Regions from separate parts of the Kitasatospora sp. NPDC088351 genome, predicted to be linked through region 2. Evidence: riboswitches for the same ligand, from Rfam matches in the RefSeq annotation. Region 2 holds a riboswitch; each other region holds the start of a gene.
The links. Region 2 has a riboswitch for cobalamin ahead of AB0P06_RS23780 (HoxN/HupN/NixA family nickel/cobalt transporter). Riboswitches for the same ligand answer to the same signal wherever they lie in the genome.
Positions count from the first base shown of each region.

Region 1 (5,524 bases), on a different contig from region 2:
TGGCCGACGGGGTGTCGGACGGAACCTGGGCAGGGGTCTCGTCGGGCGCGGGCACGGACGCGGCCGGATCGGGTGCGGGGGTGGTCTGCTCGGGCAGCCCGGCCGGCGGGATCGCCGGTTCGGTACGGCCCGTGCCTCCCGGGGTCCCGGCGGCGGGCGGACGTTTCGTGCCGCCGCCACCGGTGCCTCCGGTGCCGCCGGTGACCGAACCGCCGGACGTCCCCCCGGTGCCGCCGCCGGTGCCGCCACCGCCGGCGGTGCCGCCACTACCGGAGCCACTGCCGCCGGCCGAACCGGCACCGGCCGGCGGCCTGGGCGGCTCCGGGGTGGCGGCCGCTCCGCCGTCCGGTGCGGTGTTGTGCGCGCGGACGGTGTCGGGCGAGAAGGCGGGACGTCCTTCGGTGCCCTCGATGTTGGTCCCGCCGAAGATCCACAGGTCGACGCTGCCGGGCTTCGGCCGATAGCTCATCGCGCCGAGCTGGCTGTACGACCAGGTGTTCTCACCCGGGTCCGCGTGCCAGTACGACCAGTAGGCCGTGGCGGGCGGTGTGAGGACGCACTTCTCCTGATCCGGGGTGGGGAACTGCTTGCCGCCCTGGTAGCCGCTGTAACCGATCCGGCAGATGAACGCCGGGCCGTCGTGCCCCGTCCCGGTGGTCTTCCAGCCCCCCTGGTTGAGCAGGGTGTAGCCGGTGGTGGGGGTGGTGCCGCAGGAGCGCAGCAGCGGGCCGCCCCACTTGCCGAAGTCGACGGCGAGCACCACGCCGGAGGTGGTGGTGCACTGTTCGATCGGCAGCGGGGCCGCCACCGCCGGGGCAGCCGCCACCCCGAGCCCGCCGAAGGCGAGGGCGAGCGTCGTGGCAACGGCCCCGAGCAGCCGGCCGGTCCGCCGGATCACCGGTGGCGCCCGGGTGCGGAGGCCGCGCGGCGGCGGGCGGCGAGGACGGCTGCGGCTCCGGCGCCGACCAGCAGCCCGGCGGCTGCCATCAGGGCCGGTGTGTCCGTCCCGGTGCGGGCGAGGCTGCCGCCGTCGGCCGTGCCGGGCACGCGGTTTCCGGGTACGCCGGGCTGGGCCGGGTATCCGGGGTCGCCCGGGACGGGCCCGCCGGACACACCGGGCGTCCCGGTGTCCGCGGTGGCCGGGGCGGTCGGGGCGGTCGTGGGTGAGCCGGTCGGGGCCGGGGATCCGGTCTCCGTCGGGGAGCCCGTCGGCGTCGAACTCGGCGTCGGACTCGGCGTCGCCGTCGGCGAACCGGTCGGAGTGGGCGTGCTGCCGAGGTCCCGCCGGAGGGTGCCGAAGGAGATTCCGGTGGCGCCGCCCACCGCCTGGGTGGAGGCCCGGACGTCCGAGCCGCGCTGTCCGCTCGTGGCGACGTTGAAGCCGCCGTCGCTGTTCTGCTGGCCGGCGAGGAAGTCCAGCGCCTTGGCGATCGGGCCGGCGTAGGCGCTCTGACGCAGCGTCATCCCCTGGATCGCGAGGGCGGCCGAGTTGGTGGAGTCACCGGCCGCGCCGGGGAAGCCGCCGTCGGCCTCCTGCTTGCCGGCCAGCCAGCCGAGGGCCTTGTCCACGGCCTGGGCGCCGTCGTCCCCGGGAGCGAGGGCGAGGGCCATGGCCGCCATGGCGGTGCTGTCCACGTCGGAGTCCCCGGTGGCGGGGATCAGGCTCGGCCAGGAGCCGTCGGCGTGCTGGAGGCTCTTCAGGTAGGCGACCGGCGCGGCGGCCGGCCCGGTCTCCCCGGCGCGCAGCTGGGCCATGATGCCGAGCGCCTGGGAGAAGACCGAGGTGGCGTAGGTGTAGTTGCCGGGCGCCGCGCAGCCGGTGTCCGGGTTCGTCTGGGCGCAGACCGCCGTGGCGAGGGCGGCGATCAGGTCGTGGCCGCCGAAGGCGCGCGGGTCGCGGCCGGTGATCTCGGCGAGCAGCGCCTCCTTGCCGATCGAGCCGCCGCCGGCGTACTCGGTGCCGATGCCCGTCCAGTCGTTGACGGTTCGGTCGCCGGCGTCCTTGCCCTGCTGGTCCAGGAAGTCGACGATCCTGCGCAGGGCCGCGTCGTCCGCGCCGGTGGCGGCGAGGGCGTAGGCGCCGTCGATGGTGAGGCCGAAGTCGGCGAAGGCCGGGAAGGCCTCGTAGTAGTGACCGTCGATCAGGCGTGCCGGGTCGGTCAGGTAGGCGCTGCCCTTGCCGAGATCGGGGGTCTTCCCGGGGTGCGGGCCGGGCGGCGCGGTCGTGGCCGCGTTCGGGTCGTGCCGGACGCCGGTCGGGTCGGTGCCGGTCAGGGCGAGGATGGCCTGTTCGGTGGCGTCCGGGTCGGACTCGGTGGTCGACTCGTCGGTGCCGAAGCCGCCGTCCTGGCCCTGCCGGGCGGCGAGCCAGGTCCTGGCGGCGGTCTGTCCGGCGCTCCGGCCGGTGGCCTTGAGAGCCTGGGCCACGCGGGCGGTGCTGCCGGTGTCGCCGCCCGCGGCGCCGGTGTAGGGGAGGTAGGAGCCGTCGGCCTGCTGGCTCGCGGCCAGTTGGTCGGCGGCCTTCTTCGCCGTCTGCTCGAAGCCGCCGGCCTTGCGCAGGGCGAGAACGGCGAGAGCGGTGCCGGACGGATCGGACTCGCAGTAGTCGCCCGCCACGATCATCGCTCCGGCGATGCCGCCGTCGGCGCACTGGAGCGCCGTGAACCGGGTGAGCGCCGAGGCGGGCGGAGCGACCTCGGCCCGCTGCAGGGCGATGACGCCCAGGGCCTGGACCCAGGGCGAGGCCGCACCGTGGAAGTCCCCGGCGGCGGTGCACTTGCCGTTCTCGCCGGCCGAGGCACAGACGTGGTCGGTGAGCGCGGCGATCAGGTCGCGGCCGCCGAAGGCACGGGGGTTGCCGCCGGTGCTCTCGGCGACCAGGGCCAGCAGCGCGGCGGCCCTGGCGTCGGGCTCGGCGGACGGCCCGTCCGGGAGGAGGAACGCGTCGGTGTGGGCGGCGAGGTAGGCGAGGACCTTGCGCAGGACCGGGTCCTCCGTCCCGGCGGCGGCCAGGGCGATCGCGGTGAGGGACGTCCGGGGGAGGTCGGGGCCCTCGAAGGCCCAGTTCTCCATGTGGTCGCCGTCGACGAGCCGGCCGGCCAGCCAGGCGGCCGCCGCGACGGGGTCGCCCGCGGCGGACGACGGGCCGGTCGGGCTCGGGGACGTCGAGGGGGAGATGGACGCCGAGGGGGAGATGGACGCCGAGGGGGAGGCGGAGGCCGAGGGGGACGGACCGGCGCCGTTCTCGGCGCGGACGGAGTCCGGGGTGAAGGAGGGTGCCCCGCTGGTGCCGCCGATGTCGGTGCCGCCGTACACCCAGGCCTCGACCTCGCCGGGCTTCGGCTTCTGGGTGGCGGCGCCGAACTGGCTGTAGGACCAGGTCTGCCGACCGGGTTCGGCGATCCAGTACGACCAGTACGCGGTAGCCTGCGGGGTGTTGACGCAGAGCTCCTCGGCGGCTGTCGGGTACTGGGTGCCGCTGTTGAAGGTGCCGTTGCCGAGCCGGCAGATGAACGCCGGGCCGTCGTGCTCGGTGCCGGTGGTGGTGAAGCCGGCGTTGTGCAGCAGGTTCATCCCGGTGGTGGGGTGGGCGTCGCAGCCGCGGACGACCCCGCCGCCCCAGTGGCCGAAGTCGACGGCGACGATCGCGCCGGTGGTGGCGGTGCACTCCTCGATCGGGTCGGCGGCCGCGGTACCGGGGTGGCCGAGCAGGACCGTACCGCCCGCGGCGGCAGCGACGGCGCCGGTGGCCAGCAGGGACGTCAGACCCCGGGCTCTGTGACGTGTGCGCGTGCTGTTGACCCTCACCGGCGACTCCCTGATCGGTCGACGGGGTGTCACGGCGCAGCCGACGGCTCCCCGGCATGGGGACCGTCCCGACCGCGTCGTAGTCCTCGACGACGCAAGTGCTTCTGAACAGGCCCTCGGCGCAGGCAGTCCGGCTCATCCGCCCGGAGGGGCGGATCTACGGTTGCGGGTCAGCGCCGGAGTTGGACCGGCTTCCCCTACTGCCGAGGATGAAAAACGGTTCATCAGACCACGCTCCCGCGTCGGCCGTCAATGAGTCGTCATGTCGTCTTGGACACCTCGCCGGTGGCAGCACCGTGCGGTAGCGTCCCCGGTGGCCGAGCGGGGGAACCTGGTGCGATTCCAGGGCTGACGCGCAACGGTATGGGGCGGTTCCGCCGTCCCGAGCCCGAATGCCCGCCCGGCCACGTACCACCGGCGAAAGCCTGCCCACGCGATCCGGGCGGCGGCCGCTCCGGCCGCCGAACTCCCGAGGGAGCCCCGGGGCCCGGAGCCGGGTCGGCGCCCGTCACTCCAAGGAGCCCGCCCCGTGTCGTCCCTCCTCTCCTCCTCGCGCGTCTCCTCCGCGGTGGCCGTCCCGATAACGGCCGGCGCCCTGCTGCTCTCCGCCGTCCCCGCCCACGCGACCGCCACCCCGGCCCAGACAGCCACCTCGAAGAGCACCGGCGTCACCTATCTGAAGTCCCTCCAGGCCGCCGACGGCAGCTACGTCACCGGCGGGGGCCTCTCCGACGAGTGGGCGTTCAGCGCGCTGGCGGCCGCCGGCACCGCCGCGGCGGACGTGGCCCCGGGCGGCGACGCCACCAGGAACGCCCGCCTGGTGTACCGCAACCAGCTCGCCGCCACCACCTGGCCGAGCGCCGCGCCCGTCGTCACCGACTACGAGCGGGGCGTCCTCAACGCCTACGCCGCCGGGATCGACCCCGCGCGCGTCGGCCCCGGCCGCAACCTCATCGCGGACGTCGCCGCCTACTGGCAGACCGCCGAGCCCGGTTACTACGGCCCGTCCGCCAACTTCAACGGCACCGTGTTCGGCCTGCTCGCCCTCGGCGGCGCCAGGACGCAGAGCGGCGCCCAGCGGGTGCCGCAGGCCCTGCTCGACGCCTCGGTCACGGCGGTCCGCGCCAACCAGCACAACGACGGGGGCTGGAACTTCGGCAAGGCCGCCGGCGATCCGGCCGCACTCGCCCAGGCCGGTGACATCGACATGACCGGCGCCGCCATGGCCTCGCTGTGCAGCAGCGGCGTGCCCGGCACCGACCCCGCGATCGTCGCCGCCAAGAACTTCCTCAAGGGCAAGCTCGTCGCCTCCGGCGCCTTCAACTCGATGTTCGGCGCCAACACCGACTCCAACGGCTGGGCCGTCTCCGGTCTCAACGCCTGCGGCATCAACCCCCAGGGCGCCGACTTCACCAGCGGCACCGGCAAGACCCCGGTCGACTTCCTGATCTCCCAGCAGTTCAAGCCCGGTGGCGGCTTCAAGTACCTGCCCACCGACACCGCCCCCTCCCCCTACGCCTCCGTCGACGGGCTGCGTGCGGTCGCCGGGGCGGGCTTCACCGCCACCCCGCCCACCCCGACCACCGCCGGGGAGCCGACCTGGGCCACCACCGGTTCCTTCACCGCCGGCACCGCCGCCCGGCTCGCCCTGGTCGTCGACGACGGCACCGGCTCGCCCAGGGTCTGCGCGGTCACCGTCACCCCGACCGGCACCACC
Region 1 is NZ_JBFBIL010000016.1:108,360-113,883, forward strand. Features, by position in the region: gene AB0P06_RS14910 (hypothetical protein) at 1-877, opposite strand, end outside; gene AB0P06_RS14915 (prenyltransferase/squalene oxidase repeat-containing protein) at 895-3,807, opposite strand; cobalamin riboswitch at 3,910-4,049, opposite strand; cobalamin riboswitch at 4,102-4,226, shown strand; gene AB0P06_RS14920 (hypothetical protein) at 4,337-5,524, shown strand, end outside.
Region 1: another riboswitch for cobalamin. It lies ahead of AB0P06_RS14915 (prenyltransferase/squalene oxidase repeat-containing protein); the one in region 2 lies ahead of AB0P06_RS23780 (HoxN/HupN/NixA family nickel/cobalt transporter).

Region 2 (5,524 bases):
CGGGCGCAGGAGGGCGTCGAGATCGAGATCCGCGACCCGCGGGGCGCGGTGCTGCCCACCGGCCGGAACGGGGAGATCCACGTCCGGACGCCCATGCTCATGAGCGGCTACTGGCGCAGGCCCGACCTCACCGCGCAGGTGCTGCGGGACGGCTGGATCAGCACCGGGGACGTGGGGCACCTCGACGGCGACGGCTTCCTCCACCTCGTCGACCGGCTGAAGGAGATGGTCATCGTGGTGGGAGGCCACGTCTACCCGGCGGAGGTGGAGCAGGTGCTGCTCGCCCACCCCGCCGTCGCCCAGTGCGCGGCGTTCGGGACACGGCGGGCGGACGGGAGCGAGGAGCTCCAGGTGGCCGTCGTCCCGGCGGCCGGCCACCGGCTGGACCGGGAGCTGGTCCGGGGGTTCGTCACCGAACGGCTGGGCTCGATGTACGCGCCCGCCGCCGTGCACGTCCTCGACCGGCTGCCGCTGACCGAGGCGGGCAAGCCCGACCGGAAGCTGCTGCGGGCCACGCTCGGCCCGGACCACGGACAACCGGACCAGGGATAAATGGTCGGCGGGTCGAAGGGAGGGCGCGCTAGCATCCGGTGCCGATCAAGGAGAAGGACGTGCACATGGGTGAGGACCAGCGGACCGGGACGCGGCTGGAGCTGTCGTACCGACCGACCGCGGAGGATTTCCGGGAGGCGCTGACCGCCCGGGCGAAGATCTCCGCCACGGGCCGGCGGACCCGTTGGCTGCTGACCGTGGCGGCGGTGTGCGCGGTGGTCGGCTCCGTCCTGTCCGTGACGTCGGGCGAGGGCGTCAGCTCCTCACTCGTCGTGATGCTCCTCGTCACCCTGCTTCTGCTCGCCCTGCCGTGGCTCCAGGCGCGGCAGTTCCACCGCCTGACGGAGGGCAAGGGGGAGTACCGGGCCGTCGTCGACGACTCCGGCGTCACCGTCAGCACCGAGCAGTCGTCGAGCACCCTCACCTGGCAGGCCGCGCCGCGCTTCGTCGAGACGCCCCGGCTCTTCGTCCTGCTGAGCGGTGACCGGAACGCCTCCTGCCTCACGCTGCTGCCCAAGCGGGGCATCGCCGAGGGCGCCGACGTCGACCGGCTCCGCGCCGTCCTGGACCGGCACCTGTCCAGGGCCGGGAAGCCCTAGCTGTTCTGACCCGGGCGGCGGGTGAACGCGACCCGGGTGCGGCGGTCGCCGGTGCGGACGGTGAGGCCGTGTTCCGGCAGGCCGGCCGGGTCGCCGCCGTCGGCGAGCCAGAGGGCGACGGCGGCGCCGAGCAGGAGGGGGTCGAGGTGCGGTGTGGCCGCACCCCAGGGGCGTTCGGCGTGGGCCTCCAGCAGCAGGCCGCCGCGGAGCCGCAGCAGATGGCGGGCCTTGCCGAGAGCGGCCACGGCCACGCCGAGGCCCGGCAGTTGGGCCGCGGTGTCGGCGAGCCAGCGCTCGGCGGGCAGTTCGGCGCGGACTTCGGTACGGGCCATCACCTCGGCGCTGTGACGCAGCGCGAGCGTCGGCTCCTCGGCGCTGACCGCGTAGCTGCCCCGGGCCTCGCGGTGGTCCGGGCCGACCGGGTAGCGCCGCAGGCGGACCTCGGTGCCCCGGCGCTCCCCTTCGACGTCGTACGCCGTCGGGCCGGGCAGGGCCGTGGGCAGCGGGACCGGTCGCGGGTACGGCGGCTGGCGAGGTTCGTCGTCCGGTTCGTCCACCTGCCGCAGATAGGAGTAGAGCAGCGGGCGCAGCAGCCGGGCGGACTGGCCCTGCCGGCCGAGCGAGCGGTCGGTGATCGGGCGCAGCGCGGCCCGGTCCGGCTTCGCCAGGGCCTGTTCCAGCTGGGTGAGCAGGTCGCCGTCGGGGTCGAGCGGCGGCGCGGCCTGGCCGAAGGCGTAGGTGGGGGAGCGGGGGTCGAGTTCGTCGGCGCCGGTGGCGACGAGCAGGGTGTGGCGTTCCAGGGCGGCGCCGTAGAAGGAGACCGAGCCGTGGTCGCCGATCAGGCAGTCGGCCGCGACGAGGGCGGCCTGCCAGCCCTGGTCGGGCGGGACGAGCCGCAGTCCGGACCGTTCGGCGGTGGCGAGCAGCGCCGCGGGGTCGTGCCGGGCCCAGATGTTGGGGTGCAGGACGACGGCGACGGTGTACTCGTCGGCGGGGAGCCGGCCGACCAGACGCAGCGGCAGGTCGGGGTGGCGTCCGAACAGGGAGTGCTCGCTCCAGGTCGAGTTGACGACGACGAGGCGGCGGCCGTCCACGGCGCCCAGCGCGGCGCGGTACCCGTCCCGGCCGTCCAGGCTGCGCAGCATCCGGTCGAAGCACGGGTCGCCGACCACGCGTGCGCGGGGCAGGGCCTCGGGGCAGGAGATCCGCAGCCGGTCGAGCTGCTCCTCGTGGGAGAGGCCGATCACTGCGGGGAACACCCGCCCCCAGTGGGTGAGTTCGCGGCGGGAGAGGCCGGCGGCGGAGACGGTGTCGCCGGTGGACCGGGTGACCAGGCGGTTGTAGCCGGCACCGTGCGGCAGCACGATCAGCGGGGCTTTCAGCCGGGCCATCGAGCGGTGCACCGCGCAGGCGACCGCGAGGTCGAACCGCCGCCGGGTGGCCTCGCGCCAGTCCAGCACGGTGATGCCGGTGAGGCCGGCGAGGAAGCCGTCGAGCCCGGTGGCGAACGCGGAGCCGGGGTTGACGGTGAGGTAGAGGTGGATGCCGTCCTGGCCGCGCAGCAGGGTGAGCACGTCCAGTACCCGGGTGGCGGAGGTGAGGGTGCGGGCGACCGCCAGCACGCGGGCCCTGACGGGCCGGGTGTCCCAGCGGTCGTCATCGGGCCAGGCGCGGGCCTGCGGGCGGAACGGCACACGAAGATCGTACTGAACCGCCCCTGGCCGGGGGCGGTTGTCCGGCTGTCCCCGAGGGACGGTCAGCCGGCGGCCGCGGAGGGCTCGTGGTGCTCGGCGGCGGCACACGAGTCCAGCAGGGGGCGCATGCCGTCGTCCACGAGCCGGTAGCGCACCACGCGGCCGTCCTTGTCGCCGCTGACCACGCCGGCCGTGCGCAGCAGGCGCAGGGCCTGGGAGACGGCCGGGTCACGCATGCCGGTGGCGACCGCGAGGTCGGTGACGGCGAGCGGGCCTGCCCGGTGCAGGGCGAGCAGCAGGGCGAGCCGCCCGGGGTCGGCGAGCAGCGAGAACCGCTCGGCCCAGGACCGGACGTGCGCGGTGTCGCCGATCGCGGCGATGGCCTCGCAGACCCGGTGTCCGTCGATGGTGCGGTGGCCCGCGCGGTCGGCCGGTACGAGATGCATGGCCCCATTCTTGCAGTCCGCGTCCTGTGATTCTGAACACCTGCGCAGGTGCGCAGCCTTGCAAGGGTGTCCCACGGGCCCTACGGTGTTCCCCGCCGTGGTGCTCGGGAATACCGGTGACGGATCCTCAGGGATCCCAGTCCGGAGCGGCCCTCGCCACTGTGATCGGGGGGAGTCGTCCGTACCCACGACGCCACTGGGCGCCTCGCGCGCCTGGGAAGGCGGGTACGGAAGCCCCGTAAGCCAGGAGACCGGCCACGGCATCTCACGAAGCCATTCCACGAGGTGCTGGAGCGTGATCCGAAGATGACCCTGCCCGAAACCGCCACCCCGGCGACACCGCCGGTGTTGCCCACTTTCCGTTGGAAACGCCAGGACACCATCCGCACGGCCGGGCTGATGGGGGTGATCCTGGCCATGCACGTGGCGGCGTTCGGGACGCTCATATTCCTGGTGGCACCGCACGAGTACACGGTCGGCACCCAGGTCTTCGGTGTGGGCCTGGGGATCACCGCCTACACCCTCGGCATGCGGCACGCCTTCGACGCCGACCACATCGCGGTGATCGACAACACCACCCGCAAGCTGATGGCGGACGGCAAGCGGCCGGTCTCCGTGGGCTTCTGGTTCGCGCTCGGGCACTCCTCGATGGTGGTGCTGATGGCCGCCCTGGTGGCGGGCGGGGCGCAGCTGGCCAACACGCTGATGGACGACGACTCCACCACCCACAAGTGGCTGGGCGTGGTCGGCACCACCGCCTCCGGTGCCTTCCTCTACCTGATCGGCGCGCTCAACCTGGCCGCCCTGCTCGGCATCCTGAAGGTGTTCCGGTCGATGCGGGCCGGCCGGTACGACGAGGCTGAGCTGGAGGAGCACCTCAACGCGCGCGGCTTCCTCGCCCGGGTGCTGAACCGGGCGACCCGCTCGATCACCCGGCCCGGCCAGATGTTCCCGGTGGGCATGGTGCTCGGCCTCGGCTTCGACACCGCGACCGAGGTGACCCTGATGGTGATGGCCGGCTCCGGCGCGGCGGCCGGTCTGCCCTGGTACGCGATCATCTGCCTGCCGCTGCTGTTCGCGGCGGGGATGAGCCTGTTCGACACGCTGGACGGGACGTTCATGAATTTCGCGTACCAGTGGGCGTTCGCCAATCCGGTGCGCAAGGTGTACTACAACCTGACCATCACTGGGCTGTCGATCGCGGTGGCGTTCATCATCGGCACCATCGAGCTGGTCGGGGTGCTGCACGAGAAGCTGGACCTCACCGACCCGGTCAGCGGGTGGATCGCCGACCTCTCGCTGGACAACGTCGGCTATGTGATCGTCGGCCTGTTCGTGGTGGTCTGGGTCGCGGCGATCGCCTACTGGCGGCTGGCCGGGGTGGAGCGGCGCTGGTCCCCGCAGACCCAGCACGCGGGGGCCCGGCCGACGCCGGCCGGGGAGGCCGCCGAGACCACGGAGGCCACGGAGGCCAAGGCCTGAGCCGGGCGCGGCCCGGCCCCGGCCCCGGCCCGGTCGGGCCCGCCCGACGGGCGGATCGGGGCGGCGCTCCGTAGGCTCGACGCATGGCTGATGCGTACGCGGGTCGGCGGGAGCGGCTGAGGGAGCACTGCGGTGCGACCGGGGCCGACGCGGCGCTGATCACCAGGCCGGCGAACGTGCGCTATCTGACCGGGTGCGCGCCCTGCGGGGCGACGCTGCTGCTCACCCGGGAGCGGGCGCTGCTGGCGCTGCCGGACGACCTGCCGCCGGACGACACCGGGGAGCACCTGCTCGGCGAGGACCTCACCCAGGTCCCGGTCGCGGCGGGGGAGGACACCGCGCTGGCCGCCGCCGCGGCCGCCGGGCGGCTCGGCGTGGACGACCTGGCGGTGGAGGAGCACGACCTGACGGTCACCCGGCACCGGTCGGTGGCGGGCCTCGCCGAGGGGGTCAGACTGGCGGGCCTCGGACCGGTGGTCGAGCGGCTGCGGGTGGTCAAGGACGAGCACGAGATCGCCGACCTGCGGATCGCCGCCGAGATCGCCGACCAGGCGCTCGGCGAACTGCTGGAGTCGATCCTGGTCGGCCGCACCGAACGGCACCTGGCGATGGAGCTGGAGCGCCGGATGATCGACCACGGTGCGGACCGGGCGGCCTTCCCGGTCTCGGTCGGCACCGGCAGCCACTCCGGTCAGCAGGCCCACCAGCCCACCGACCGCCGGGTGGAGGAGGGCGATTTCCTCACCGTCGT
Region 2 is NZ_JBFBIL010000036.1:46,817-52,340, reverse strand. Features, by position in the region: gene AB0P06_RS23800 (AMP-binding protein) at 1-552, shown strand, start outside; gene AB0P06_RS23795 (YcxB family protein) at 591-1,151, shown strand; gene AB0P06_RS23790 (hypothetical protein) at 1,148-2,845, opposite strand; gene AB0P06_RS23785 (metalloregulator ArsR/SmtB family transcription factor) at 2,908-3,291, opposite strand; cobalamin riboswitch at 3,373-3,566, shown strand; gene AB0P06_RS23780 (HoxN/HupN/NixA family nickel/cobalt transporter) at 3,598-4,773, shown strand; gene AB0P06_RS23775 (aminopeptidase P family protein) at 4,857-5,524, shown strand, end outside.

Region 3 (5,524 bases), on a different contig from region 2:
GCGAGCCGACGATCCGGTCCTCGGAGACGCCGACCGGCAGCTCGACCAGCTGGGCCGGACGGCCGGAGGCCGTGGCGCCGGCGTGCGCGCCGTCCGGGCACTGCGGGTCGGGCGCGGCCGGGTCGCAGGCGAAGCGGCAGCCGTCGACGGTGGCGATGGACGGCAGCAGGCCGGCCAGCGCGCGCACCATGGTCGACTTGGCGGTGCCCTTCTCGCCGCGCACCAGCACGCCGCCGACGGCCGGGGAGACCGCGTTGAGCAGCAGTCCGAGCCGCAGGTCGGCCATACCGACGATCGCGGTGAAGGGGTAGCGGACGTCACTCATGCCTTGTCGGCCTCCTCAGGCGCTCCGGGCGGCAGGAACGGCAGCGACCCCGCGGCCGGCACCCCGCCCTCGATCAGCTTCCACAGCGCGTCGGTGTCCGCGTGCTCCTCGATCAGGTCCCCCAGCCGGTCCAGCCGGGCCTCGCGCGCCGCGGCGAACGAGGTGTCCGGCGCGGGAGCGAACGCCCGGCCGGCCAACTCGGCGGTCTCGCACAGCAGTTCGCGACGGAACCCGTCGTTCTCCAGTGCGCCGTGCCAGGTCGTGCCCCAGACCGCGCCCACCCGGCAGCCGTCCAGAGCGCGGCCCCGGCCGTCGGAGAAGAAGGGGTCTCCCCCCTCGACGGCCACCACACCGTGATGGATCTCGTACCCCTCGACCCGCTGCCCGTACGCCTCGCCGACCGGACGGCCGAGCACCTTCGCGGCCCCGAACCGGACACGCGTCGGCAGCAGCCCGAGCCCGGCCACCTCGCCGGCCCCGGACTCGACCTCGTCCACGATGCCGCGCGCCAGCATCTGGTAGCCGCCGCAGACACCGAGAACCGGCCGCCCGGCGGCGGCCCGTGCCTTCAGGGCCGGCTCCAGACCACGTTCGCGCAGCCAGGCCAGGTCGGCGACGGTGGCCCGGGTGCCGGGCAGGATCACCAGGTCGGCGTCGGCCAGCTCCTCGGGCCGGGTGGCCCAGCGGACCAGCACCCCGGGCTCCTGCGCCAGCGCGTCCACGTCGGTGAAGTTGGACAGCCTCGGGAAGCGCACCACGGCCACCCGCAGCACGTCCGCGCCGACCGGCCCGCGGCCCTCGGCGCGGTCCACCACGGTGGACAGGTCCAGCGAGTCCTCGGCGTCCAGCCAGAGCCCGGGCAGCATCGGCAGGGTGCCGAGCACCGGGCGGCCGGTCAGCCGGTCCAGCATCTCCAGCCCGGGCGCCAGCAGCCGGGCGTCGCCCCGGAACTTGTTGACGAACCAGCCCGTCACATGGCGCTGGTCCTCGGCGGACAGCAGCGCCAGCGTCCCGTACATGGCGGCGAACACCCCGCCGCGGTCGATGTCCCCGACCACCACCACCGGCAGCCCGGCGGCGGTGGCCAGACCCATGTTGGCGATGTCCCGGTCGCGCAGATTGATCTCGGCGGGCGACCCGGCCCCCTCGCAGACCACCACGTCGTAGCGGCTGCGCAGGTCCGCCAGGCACTCCAGGGCCCGCTCCAGCAGCACCGGCTTGCGCTCGCGGTAGTCCAGCGCGCCCACCTCGGCGACCGGGCGGCCGAGCAGCACGACCTGGCTGCGGCCGTCCGCGCCCGGCTTGAGCAGCACCGGGTTCATCGCCGCCTCGGGCTCCACCCGGGCCGCCTGCGCCTGCATCGCCTGGGCGCGGCCGATCTCGGCGCCGCCGGCGGTGACGAAGGAGTTCAGCGACATGTTCTGCGCCTTGAACGGCGCCACCCGGACACCCTGCCGGGCCAGCCAGCGGCAGATGCCCGCGGTGACCACGGTCTTGCCGGCGTCCGAGGTCGTCCCGGCGACCAGCAGTGCGTTGCTCATGCGCTCCTCCTCTTCTTCCGTCCCAGGACGGTCCGGCTTCCTGTGGCGGCCCGGACCGCCGCGTGCCCGGCGACGGCCGTGCCCAGGGCCAGCAGGCCCACCCGGCGGGAGAGCCGGCAGGCCCGCTCGATGTCGTCCACCGTCACCGGCCGCAGCTCGCCGCCCAGCACCGGCCGGTGCTCCACCCGCTCCCCGTACGCGAGGGTGCCGCCCAGCCGCACGCCGACCGCGCCCGCGAACGCGGACTCGGCCTGGCCCGCGTTGGGGCTCGGGTGCGCGGAGCCGTCCCGGCGCCAGATCCGCCAGGCCGTCCGGGGTTCGGGCGCGGCGGCCACGGTGAGCAGCGCGGTCAGCCGGGCGCCCGGCCAGCCCGCTACGTCGTCCAGCCGGGCCGAGGCCCAGCCGAACCGGGCGTAGCGCGGCGAGCGGTGGCCGACCATCGCGTCCAGCGTGTTGACGGCGCGGAACGCCAGCAGCCCGGGCGTGCCCGCGAGCGCGCCCCAGACCAGGGCGTTCACCACGGCGTCGGCGGTGTTCTCGGCGACCGACTCGACCACCGCGCGGGCGATCTGCTGTTCGTCCAGCGCGCTCGGGTCGCGCCCGCACAGATGCGGCAGCCGTTCCCGGGCCGCCGTCAGATCGCCCGCGGCGAGCGAGCGGCCGATGGTCCTGGCCTCCCGGGTGAGCGAGGTGCCGCCGAGCACCGTCCAGGTCGCGGCGGCGGTCAGCGCGGCGCGGCCGAGCGGCCGCCGGCCCAGGGCGCGTTCGGCGGCCACCGCCCCGGCCGCGACGGTGCCCACGCAGAGCGCGGTGTAGGCGGTGCCGGCGGCGCGGTCGTCGCGCCAGAGCGTCTTCTCCAGCCGGCCCGCCGCGCTGCCGAAGGCGGCCACCGGGTGGCCGCGCCGGGGATCGGCGAAGCGGGCGTCGGCGAGATGTCCCGCGACGGCGCCCAGCGCGAAGGCGGCCGCGCGGGTCAGCGGGCGCACGGCGAAGGGCGGCAGAGGGGGCGGGTGGTCGGGGCAGCCTGCATCGCGTGCGTGTCCTCACTCAGGGTCCGCGCCCTGGATCGACGTACCGGCGGCGAGAGTCTCCTGGCTTCCGGGTCCGACACACCCCCGGAGCCTCCAGCGGCTTCTGACGGCCCGCCGATGGGCCCCTCCTGCCTGTTGGCGGGCAAGGAGGGAATTGATCCGAGCGTGCTCCCCGGTGACAGTGGCGGGACCGCGCCGGACTCGCACCGGCTTCCTCTGCATGCCTCCGTTTGGCTGAAGGATCCCATCACGCGGCCGAACCGGGAGTCAACCAAGGTCACGGAGGGGTTGGTCACACGGCCCGCCCGCGCGCCGCCTCCGCGGGTCGGTGTCGCGGGGGTGCGGAGAGGGCGCGATCGCCCGGCCGCAGGTGGAGGCCGCGGCCCCCGCTGTCCCGTCCGGCGTGACACCCGGTCGGCCCATGCCCGGTGGCCCCGGTCCGGTCCCGCGAGTGGACTGGTGGGTGCCCAGTCCGCGATCAACAGAGCGGGGAGCGATATGCGTTGGGGAACCGCGGCCGCCGTGGCGGCCGCCGCCGTCGGCACCGGGGCCGCCGTACTGCTGGCCGGGCGCAGGGCCGTCCAGCGGATGCTCCACCCGGCGGCCGTTTCCCGGCCGCAGGCGGGCCCCGTCACGGTGCGGAGCCTGGCCGTCGGGCGGGCCACCTTCACCCGCAGCCCGGAGAGCACCCGCCCCGGCCGCTGGGCCGTCGAGTGGGACGAGGGCGGCCACGCGGTGGTCGACGAGATCCTGCACGCCGACGAACAGGGCGTCACCCGCCGACTGGTCCGCGCCGACCGGGGCGCCCTGACACCCGGCACCGAGGTCCGCTTCACCCCCCGGGTCCACCTCGGCGACCCGACCGGCGCGCTCGGCCTGCCCTACGTCGAGACCGCCGCCGAGGGTGAGCTGGGCGCCCTGCCCGCCTGGCGGCTCGACGGCAAACGCGGCACCTGGGTGATCCTGGTGCACGGCCCGGGCGCCGACCGGCAGCAGACGCTCCCGGTGTTGCCCGTGCTGCACCGTCTCGGTCTGCCCGCCCTCGCCGTCACCTACCGGGGAGACCGGGGCGCGCCGGCCGCGCCGGACGGCCTCGACGACTTCGGCGAGACCGAGTGGCGGGACGTCGAGGCGGCAGTGCGGCTGGCCCTGGACAGCGGCGCCGGCCGGGTCGTCCTACACGGCTGGTCGCTCGGCGCCACGATGGTGCTGCAGACCGCCGCCCGGTCCGCCTGGACCTCGGCGATCAGCGGCCTGGTACTGGACTCCCCGGTGCTCGACCGGCCGGTCTTCGCCCGCCGGGGCGCCACCCGGGCCGGGTTCGGCCGTACGGCCGCCGGGCCGGGCGTGCTCGCCGCCGAGGGCCGGACCGGGGTGGACCTGGCCGACTTCGCGCGGCTCGCCGAGGGCACCGACCTGCGGGTGCCCACCATGGTGCTGCACAGCCCCGACGACCCGGTGGCGCCCTGGCGGGCCGCCGCCCGGCTCGCCGACCGCCGCTTCGACCTGGTCAGCCTCCAGGCCTTCCCCGGCGCCGACCACGCCGCCCTCTGGAACGCCGACCCCGACCGCTATGAAGAGCTGTTGCGCCGCTGGCTCACGCCGTTGCTCTGACGACGGCTCCGGCCGGCCGTCCGGCAGCTCCCTCCGGCCCGGCCGGCCGACCGCTCTGACCTGGCGTGTTCGCGTCATGCAGATCCGGCCAGGCGGTTTGGCCTCTGTTGCCCGATCTTGTCGACCCGCCGCGACCGCCCTTCCGGAGTCCGTGGCCAACCGGATGTGACAGAAGGCCGGTACAAGGGGAAGACTGCTCGACGTGACGTCTCGGAACCCGCGCGACCGTGATGCCCCGCTCCCGCCGACGATCGGTACCGGTGCGACGGTGACCCGTCTCCCCGGAACGGCCCACCGCCCCGCCGGCATCAGGCCGGGCGCTCCCGGCGTACCCCGCCGACGAGGCCCCGCACCCGCTCCCGGCCGAGGCCGGGTCCCCGTACCGGAGGGCTTCCCGGCCCCCGCCGAGCTCGCTCCGCTGGCCCGTCGGATGCTCGTCGACGCCGTCCGGATCGCCCGCTGGGCCGGCGAACTCTCCGAGGTCGACAAGCGCGGCGAACTGCTCCCCGAGGACGCCCGCGCCGCCGGCCGGGCACTCGCCATGACGGTGGGCGCCGCGGCCCGGGCCTGGGGCCAGGCCCTGCTGGTCGGCCTGGTCGAGGCCAGGGACGGCGGCGCCGCCCCCGGCTGGCGCCTGCACGCCTGGGAGCACGACGACGAGGCCGTGGTCCGCGGCTGGTCGGCGCTGTTCGACGCCTGGACGCTGCTCGCCCCCGTCCCGCCCGCCGCGCTGCGCGGCGTCTTCGCGGTGCTCGCCGGGCAGGCCGTCGACCAGGCGCCGCAGCTGCTCTCCTTCCTGCACCTGGTGGCCGGCCCGGTCGCCGACAGCGAACTGCTGGAGCTGCTGCGCCGGGGCCTGGACGAGCGCCGGGTCGGCGGTGGCGCCGGTGCGCTGGGCCTCTCGCCCATCCCGCACGCCGCCTCCGCCGTGTCCGCCGTCCGCGGCACCTGCCGCGAGCCGCAGATCGACACCCCGGCCGCGCCGTCCGACGTCGCCGCCGTCCTGGACTGGA
Region 3 is NZ_JBFBIL010000019.1:75,426-80,949, reverse strand. Features, by position in the region: gene AB0P06_RS16550 (putative cobaltochelatase) at 1-325, opposite strand, end outside; gene AB0P06_RS16545 (cobyric acid synthase) at 322-1,866, opposite strand; gene AB0P06_RS16540 (cobalamin biosynthesis protein) at 1,863-2,852, opposite strand; cobalamin riboswitch at 2,951-3,115, opposite strand; gene AB0P06_RS16535 (hypothetical protein) at 3,396-4,511, shown strand; gene AB0P06_RS16530 (hypothetical protein) at 4,942-5,524, shown strand, end outside.
Region 3: another riboswitch for cobalamin. It lies ahead of AB0P06_RS16540 (cobalamin biosynthesis protein); the one in region 2 lies ahead of AB0P06_RS23780 (HoxN/HupN/NixA family nickel/cobalt transporter).

Region 4 (5,524 bases), on a different contig from region 2:
GGCGAGTGGATGTCGTAGACGCCGGGGCCGACCTCACGCGGGTAGCCGGCCTCGGCCAGCTCGTGCGCGACCTGCATGTGCGAACGGGCCGCCTCCAGGGAGATCACGTCGGCGTCGAGGTCGTCGATCGCGGTCATGATCGCGCCGAACTCCGCGTAGCACATGTGGGTGTGGATCTGGGTGTCCGCGCGCACCCCGGAGGTGGAGAGCCGGAAGGACTCGGTGGCCCACGCCAGGTAGACGGGGCGGCCGGCCGCGCGCAGCGGCAGCGTCTCGCGCAGGGCGGGTTCGTCGACCTGGACGACGGCGGCGCCGGCCGCCTCCAGGTCGGTGACCTCGTCGCGCAGGGCGAGGGCGACCTGGCGGGCGGTGTCGGCGAGCGGCTGGTCGTCGCGGACGAAGGACCAGGCGAGCATGGTGACCGGGCCGGTGAGCATGCCCTTCACCGGGCGGTCCGTCAGGTCCTGGGCGTAGCGGAACCAGTCGACGGTCATCGGGTGGGGGCGGGAGATGTCGCCGGCCAGCACCGGCGGGCGGACGTAGCGGGTGCCGTAGGACTGGACCCAGCCGTGCTGGGTGGCCAGGTAGCCGGTGAGCTGTTCGGCGAAGTACTGGACCATGTCGTTGCGTTCGGGCTCGCCGTGGACCAGGACGTCGATGCCCGCCTTCTCCTGGTAGGCGATCACCTCGCGGACCTCGGCGCGCATCCGGTCCTGGTAGGTGCCGTCGTCGATCCGGCCGGCGCGCAGGTCGGCGCGGGCGGTGCGCAGGTCGGCGGTCTGCGGGAAGGAGCCGATGGTGGTGGTCGGCAGCAGCGGCAGGCCGAGGCGGGCGCGCTGGGCCTCGGCGCGCTCGGGGTAGGCCTGGGCGCGGCGGGCGTCCTCGGCGGTGGTGGCGGCGACGCGGGCGCGGACGGCGGGGTCGTGGGTGAGCGCGGAGGCGGCGCGGGAGGCCAGGTCGGCCCGGTTGGCGGCGAGTTGGGCCGCCACGGTGTCGGTGCCCTCGCGCAGGCCCCGGGCGAGGGTGGTGATCTCGCCGGTCTTCTGGCGGGCGAAGGCGAGCCAGCGGGCGACCTGCGGGTCGAGGTCGCGCTCGGCGGCGGCGTCCAGCGGGACGTGCAGCAGCGAGCAGGACGGGGCGACGTCCACCCGGTCGGCGAGGCCGAGGAGCGTGCCGAGGACGGAGAGCGACTTCTCCAGGTCGTTGAGCCAGATGTTGCGGCCGTCGACGACGCCGGCGACCAGGCGCTTGCCGGGCAGGCCGCCGGCGGCGGCGAGGTCGTCGAGGTTGGCCGCGCCGGGGCCGGTGAAGTCGAGCCCGACGCCCTCGATCGGGGCCTTGGCCAGGACGGGCAGGGCCTCGCCGGCGCGGTCGAAGTAGGTCGCGACCAGCAGCTTGGGCCGGTCGGTGAGCCCGCCGAGCTCCCGGTAGACGCGGGCGGCGGCGGAGAGTTCGGCCGGTGTGCGGTCCTGGACGAGGGCGGGCTCGTCGAGTTGGACCCACTCCGCTCCGGCGGCGCGCAGGTCGGCGAGGAGTTCGGCGTAGACGGGCAGCAGCCGGTCCAGCAGGGTGATCGGCTGGAAGTCCGCGGTGACCCCGGGTGCGGGCTTGGCGAGCAGCAGGTAGGTGAGCGGGCCGACCAGGACCGGGCGGGCGGTGTGGCCGAGGGCGATCGCCTCGCGCAGCTCGCCGACCGCCTTGGCCGGGTTGGCGGCGAAGACCGTGTCCGGTCCCAACTCGGGTACGAGGTAGTGGTAGTTGGTGTCGAACCACTTGGTCATCTCCAGCGGCGCCACCTCCTGGGTACCGCGGGCCATGGCGAAGTAGCCGTCCAGCGGGTCGGCGTCGACGGCGGCGCGGTGCCGGGCGGGGATCGCGCCGACCGCCACCGTGGTGTCCAGCACATGGTCGTAGAGCGAGAAGTCCCCGGTGGGGACCTCGGTGACACCGGCGTCGGTGAGCCGTCGCCAGGTGTCGCGCCGCAGGTCCGCGGCGGTGGCGTACAGGGCCTCGGCACTGATCCGGCCGGCCCAGTAGCCCTCGATCGCCTTCTTCAGCTCCCGGTTCGGCCCCTGCCTCGGGTAGCCGTACACGGTGGCCTGCGGGGTGGTGGAACTCGTTGACACGGAACTCTCCTTCGCGAGTCGCGCTGCGATCCCGGGAGAGCGCGAGGAGGCGAAGGTACGACAGGGGTGCGCGACACCAGGATGTGCCCGCCCGCTCCGCCGACCCGCCCTCGAGGTCACCGAGATCACCGCGTGCGGGGTGCACGCGGGCAGTGGCAGGTCTTCGGACTCGCGGGCACGCCGGGCCTGTCGGCCTTCTCCGGCACCTACTGGCCGTCGCTTCCCGGGCCCCATCGGGGTCCAGTGCATGTGACGGCGGTCGTTCCCACTCACCGCTGCGGGGCAGTCCCGGATTCACACCGGGTTCCCTCTTACGACGCCATGCCTGGAGGACATGACGAACCGACTGCACCGCACAGACTAGGGCCCGCGGGGCCCGCCGTCACCGTCCGTCCGAATGCCGGATGGCCGGATGAGACCGATTCCGGGCAGGTGGCCGCCTCAGCCACGCTGTGACCCGGTCCCGTCGGCGGTCGCGGTGCGGTAGAAATCGGCTGCGGTGACGGTGGCGGGGACGCCGAGTTCGGCGGCGACGGCGGTGATCGCGGTGGCGCCGACGGCGAGGTCGGCTTGGCCGTCGGTGGTGAAATGCGGTGCGATGAACGTCTCGTAGTGGGCTCGGGCTTCGTCCGCGGTGTGCCGGCCGAGGAACGTCCGGATGTGGCGCACCGTGGTGTCGGGTTCGTTGTGGATCACCTGCAGGGCACGCCGGTGGGCTCGTACGACGGCCTGGACCGCGGGGTCGTCCGGGTGGAGGTGGGTGGGGTCGACGGCCACGCCTACGGTGGGGATCCTGAAGTGGTCGCCGACCCAGGCCAGCACCTGCCAGCCGTACTCGGCGGCTACCGCTTCCGGTGCCATGGTGCTGCCGACCAGGGCGGCGTCGATCCTGCCCTCGTGCAGCCTGCGCAGGTCCATGCCGTAGTCGCCGGGCGGGCGGACGACGGTGTGGATGTCGCGGTCCGGGTCGAGGCCGGCCCGGCGCAGCACGATCCGGGTGAAGCACCCGGGTGCGGTGTGGGGAGCGTGCACCGCCAGCCGTCGGCCGGCCAGGTCGGCCAGGGAGGTCAGGCCGGGGCGGGCGAGGAACCAGAACAGCGGGCGGTGGGTGTTGACGCTGAGGGCGACCCAGGGGGTGCCGTCGGCCAGTCGGGACAGCAGTGCCCGGCCGAGCCCGATGGTGGCGCCGTGGCGCAGCCGCTCCTCGTCCCACGAGCAGCCGTCGTGCAGCGCGACGTGGACGCCCTCGTCGGCGTAGTAGCCCTGCTGGTCGGCGATGTAGGCGGCCAGTTCCTCGTGCAGGCCCCGCCCGACGTAGGCGAGATCGATCGTGTACATGAACGTTTTTCCTTGATCGTGCCGCCGCCGTGCGCACAGGACGGCGGGGCGTCAGTACATGGACATCCCGCCGTTGACCGCGGCCGTGGTGCCGGTCATGACGGCGCTGTCCTCGCCGGCGTAGAAGGCGACCGCCCGGGCGACGTCGTCCGGGTGTGCCAGGCGGCCCAGGGGGGTGGCGGCCACCTGCCGACGCCTGTGCTCCTCGTCGAGCACATCCGCCGCCATGCGGGTGTCGTCCACCGGGCCGGGCTCGACGACGTTGACCGTGATGCCCAGCGGGCCCAGCTCCTGGGCGAGGTACCGGGCGAACTGCGCCAGTGCGGCCTTGGCCGTGCCCAGTGCGATCATGCCCTCCCGGGGCTGGCGGCTGAGGACGGTGCCGAGATAGACGATGCGTCCCCAGCCCTGTTCGGTCATGGCGGGCAGGACGGCCTTGGTGACCGCGAACGCCGCACGCAGCTCGTCGTCGAGCTTGCCGCCCAGCTCTTCCCACGTCATGTCCTGGAACGGCTTGACCACATACGGGGTGAGCGCGTTGTGCACGAGCACGTCGGTGCCGCCCCATGCCGCCCGGACCTGCTCGATCATGCTCTCGACCGCCGCTGCCTCGCGCACGTCGGCCTGCACGGCCATGGCCTGGCCGCCCGCGGCCTCGATGCCGGCCACGACCTTCCCGGCTGCCGTGCCGCTGTGCAGGTAGTTGACCACCACGCGCATCCCTCGTGCGGCCAGAACGCGCGCGGTGGCCGCACCGATTCCGCTGTCGGCCCCTGTCACCAATGCCACCCTGCCGGTCGCCCCGGTCATGGGACCACTCCCTGTCTGTCATTGTCATCGTGGGCCGCCGGGATGACCGTCCGGAAACCATGCTCGGCGGCGGGACCGCCGCCGGGGTTACGGTGGTCGGCAGGAGGCCGGCACACCGGATGTGCGCCTCGTCCGACACCGCTGTGATCGGAGGGAACACGATGGGGCACCAGGAGACCCGAGCGGCGCTGGATCGGCACTGGGCAGCGTCCGCCGCAGGGGACCAGGACACCGAGCACGAGATCTACCACGACGACGTCATCGTTGATTATCCCCAGTCGGGTGAGCGCATCCACGGCCGCCACAACCTGCAGGCGCTGCGCTCACACCACCCGGCCAGGCTCGGCTTCACCATCCGCCGGATTCTCGGCAGCGGGGACCTCTGGATCACCGAATACGTGCTCGACTACGACGGAAAACCGGTACCCACCGTCAGCGTGATGGAATTCCGCGATGGAAAGGTCGCCCGCGAGACCCAGTATTTCGCGGATCCGTTCGCTCCGCCCGCCTGGCGTGCCCAATGGGTGGAGCCGGCGCCATGACGGGCCTCCTGGTGCTCCAGCCGGATTTCTCCGTTCCCGCCGGAGCACCGAGGCGGATCGGCCCGGTGGGGATCAGGGCGCGGTGATACCCGGCTGGGCACCGGCACCGAAGGACCAGCCCTCGACGTCCCCGGGGGCCGGGTCGTAGCTTCCGGCGCCCAGCGAGCTGTACGACCACGGGCCGCCGTGCTGGGCGTGCCAGTACGACCAGTAGGCGGTGCCGGTGGGGTTGGTGCAGGTGGCGGGGAGAGCGTTGATCTTGCAGACGAAGCCCGGGTAGCGCGGGTGGAAGGCGTACGGGAAGCCGGCGCCGGTCAGTGCGGCCAGGCCGCTGGCCGGGTCGCCGGGGGCGCAGCCGGTCTCGATTCCGCCGCCGAGCGCGGCGAAGTCGACGACGACGGTCACGCCGGTCGTACCGGTGCAGGCGGTGGCGCTCGCCCGCGGCGCCTGGGCGGCGGAGGCGCCGAGCAGGCCGGCGGTCAGGGCCGCGACGGCGGCGACCGAACCGACGGTGCGGCGGATCCGGCGGGCCGGGGCCGGGGCAGGGGTGCGGGTCATCGAAAGGCTCCTCACGGGATCGGCGGTTTCGGCGGTTTCAGCGGCCGGCCGGTGCCGGGCAGGCCAGGACCGGGGCTGCCGGGCGCGCGCCGTGGGCGGAGAGGGCGGCCAGCGGGGTGCCGGACAGACCCAGGACGGCCTGCGCGGTGG
Region 4 is NZ_JBFBIL010000016.1:117,758-123,281, forward strand. Features, by position in the region: gene metE (5-methyltetrahydropteroyltriglutamate--homocysteine S-methyltransferase) at 1-2,126, opposite strand, end outside; cobalamin riboswitch at 2,263-2,488, opposite strand; gene AB0P06_RS14950 (ABC transporter substrate-binding protein) at 2,568-3,464, opposite strand; gene AB0P06_RS14955 (SDR family oxidoreductase) at 3,516-4,274, opposite strand; gene AB0P06_RS14960 (nuclear transport factor 2 family protein) at 4,304-4,816, shown strand; gene AB0P06_RS14965 (flagellar hook-length control protein FliK) at 4,889-5,374, opposite strand; gene AB0P06_RS14970 (peptidase) at 5,412-5,524, opposite strand, start outside.
Region 4: another riboswitch for cobalamin. It lies ahead of metE (5-methyltetrahydropteroyltriglutamate--homocysteine S-methyltransferase); the one in region 2 lies ahead of AB0P06_RS23780 (HoxN/HupN/NixA family nickel/cobalt transporter).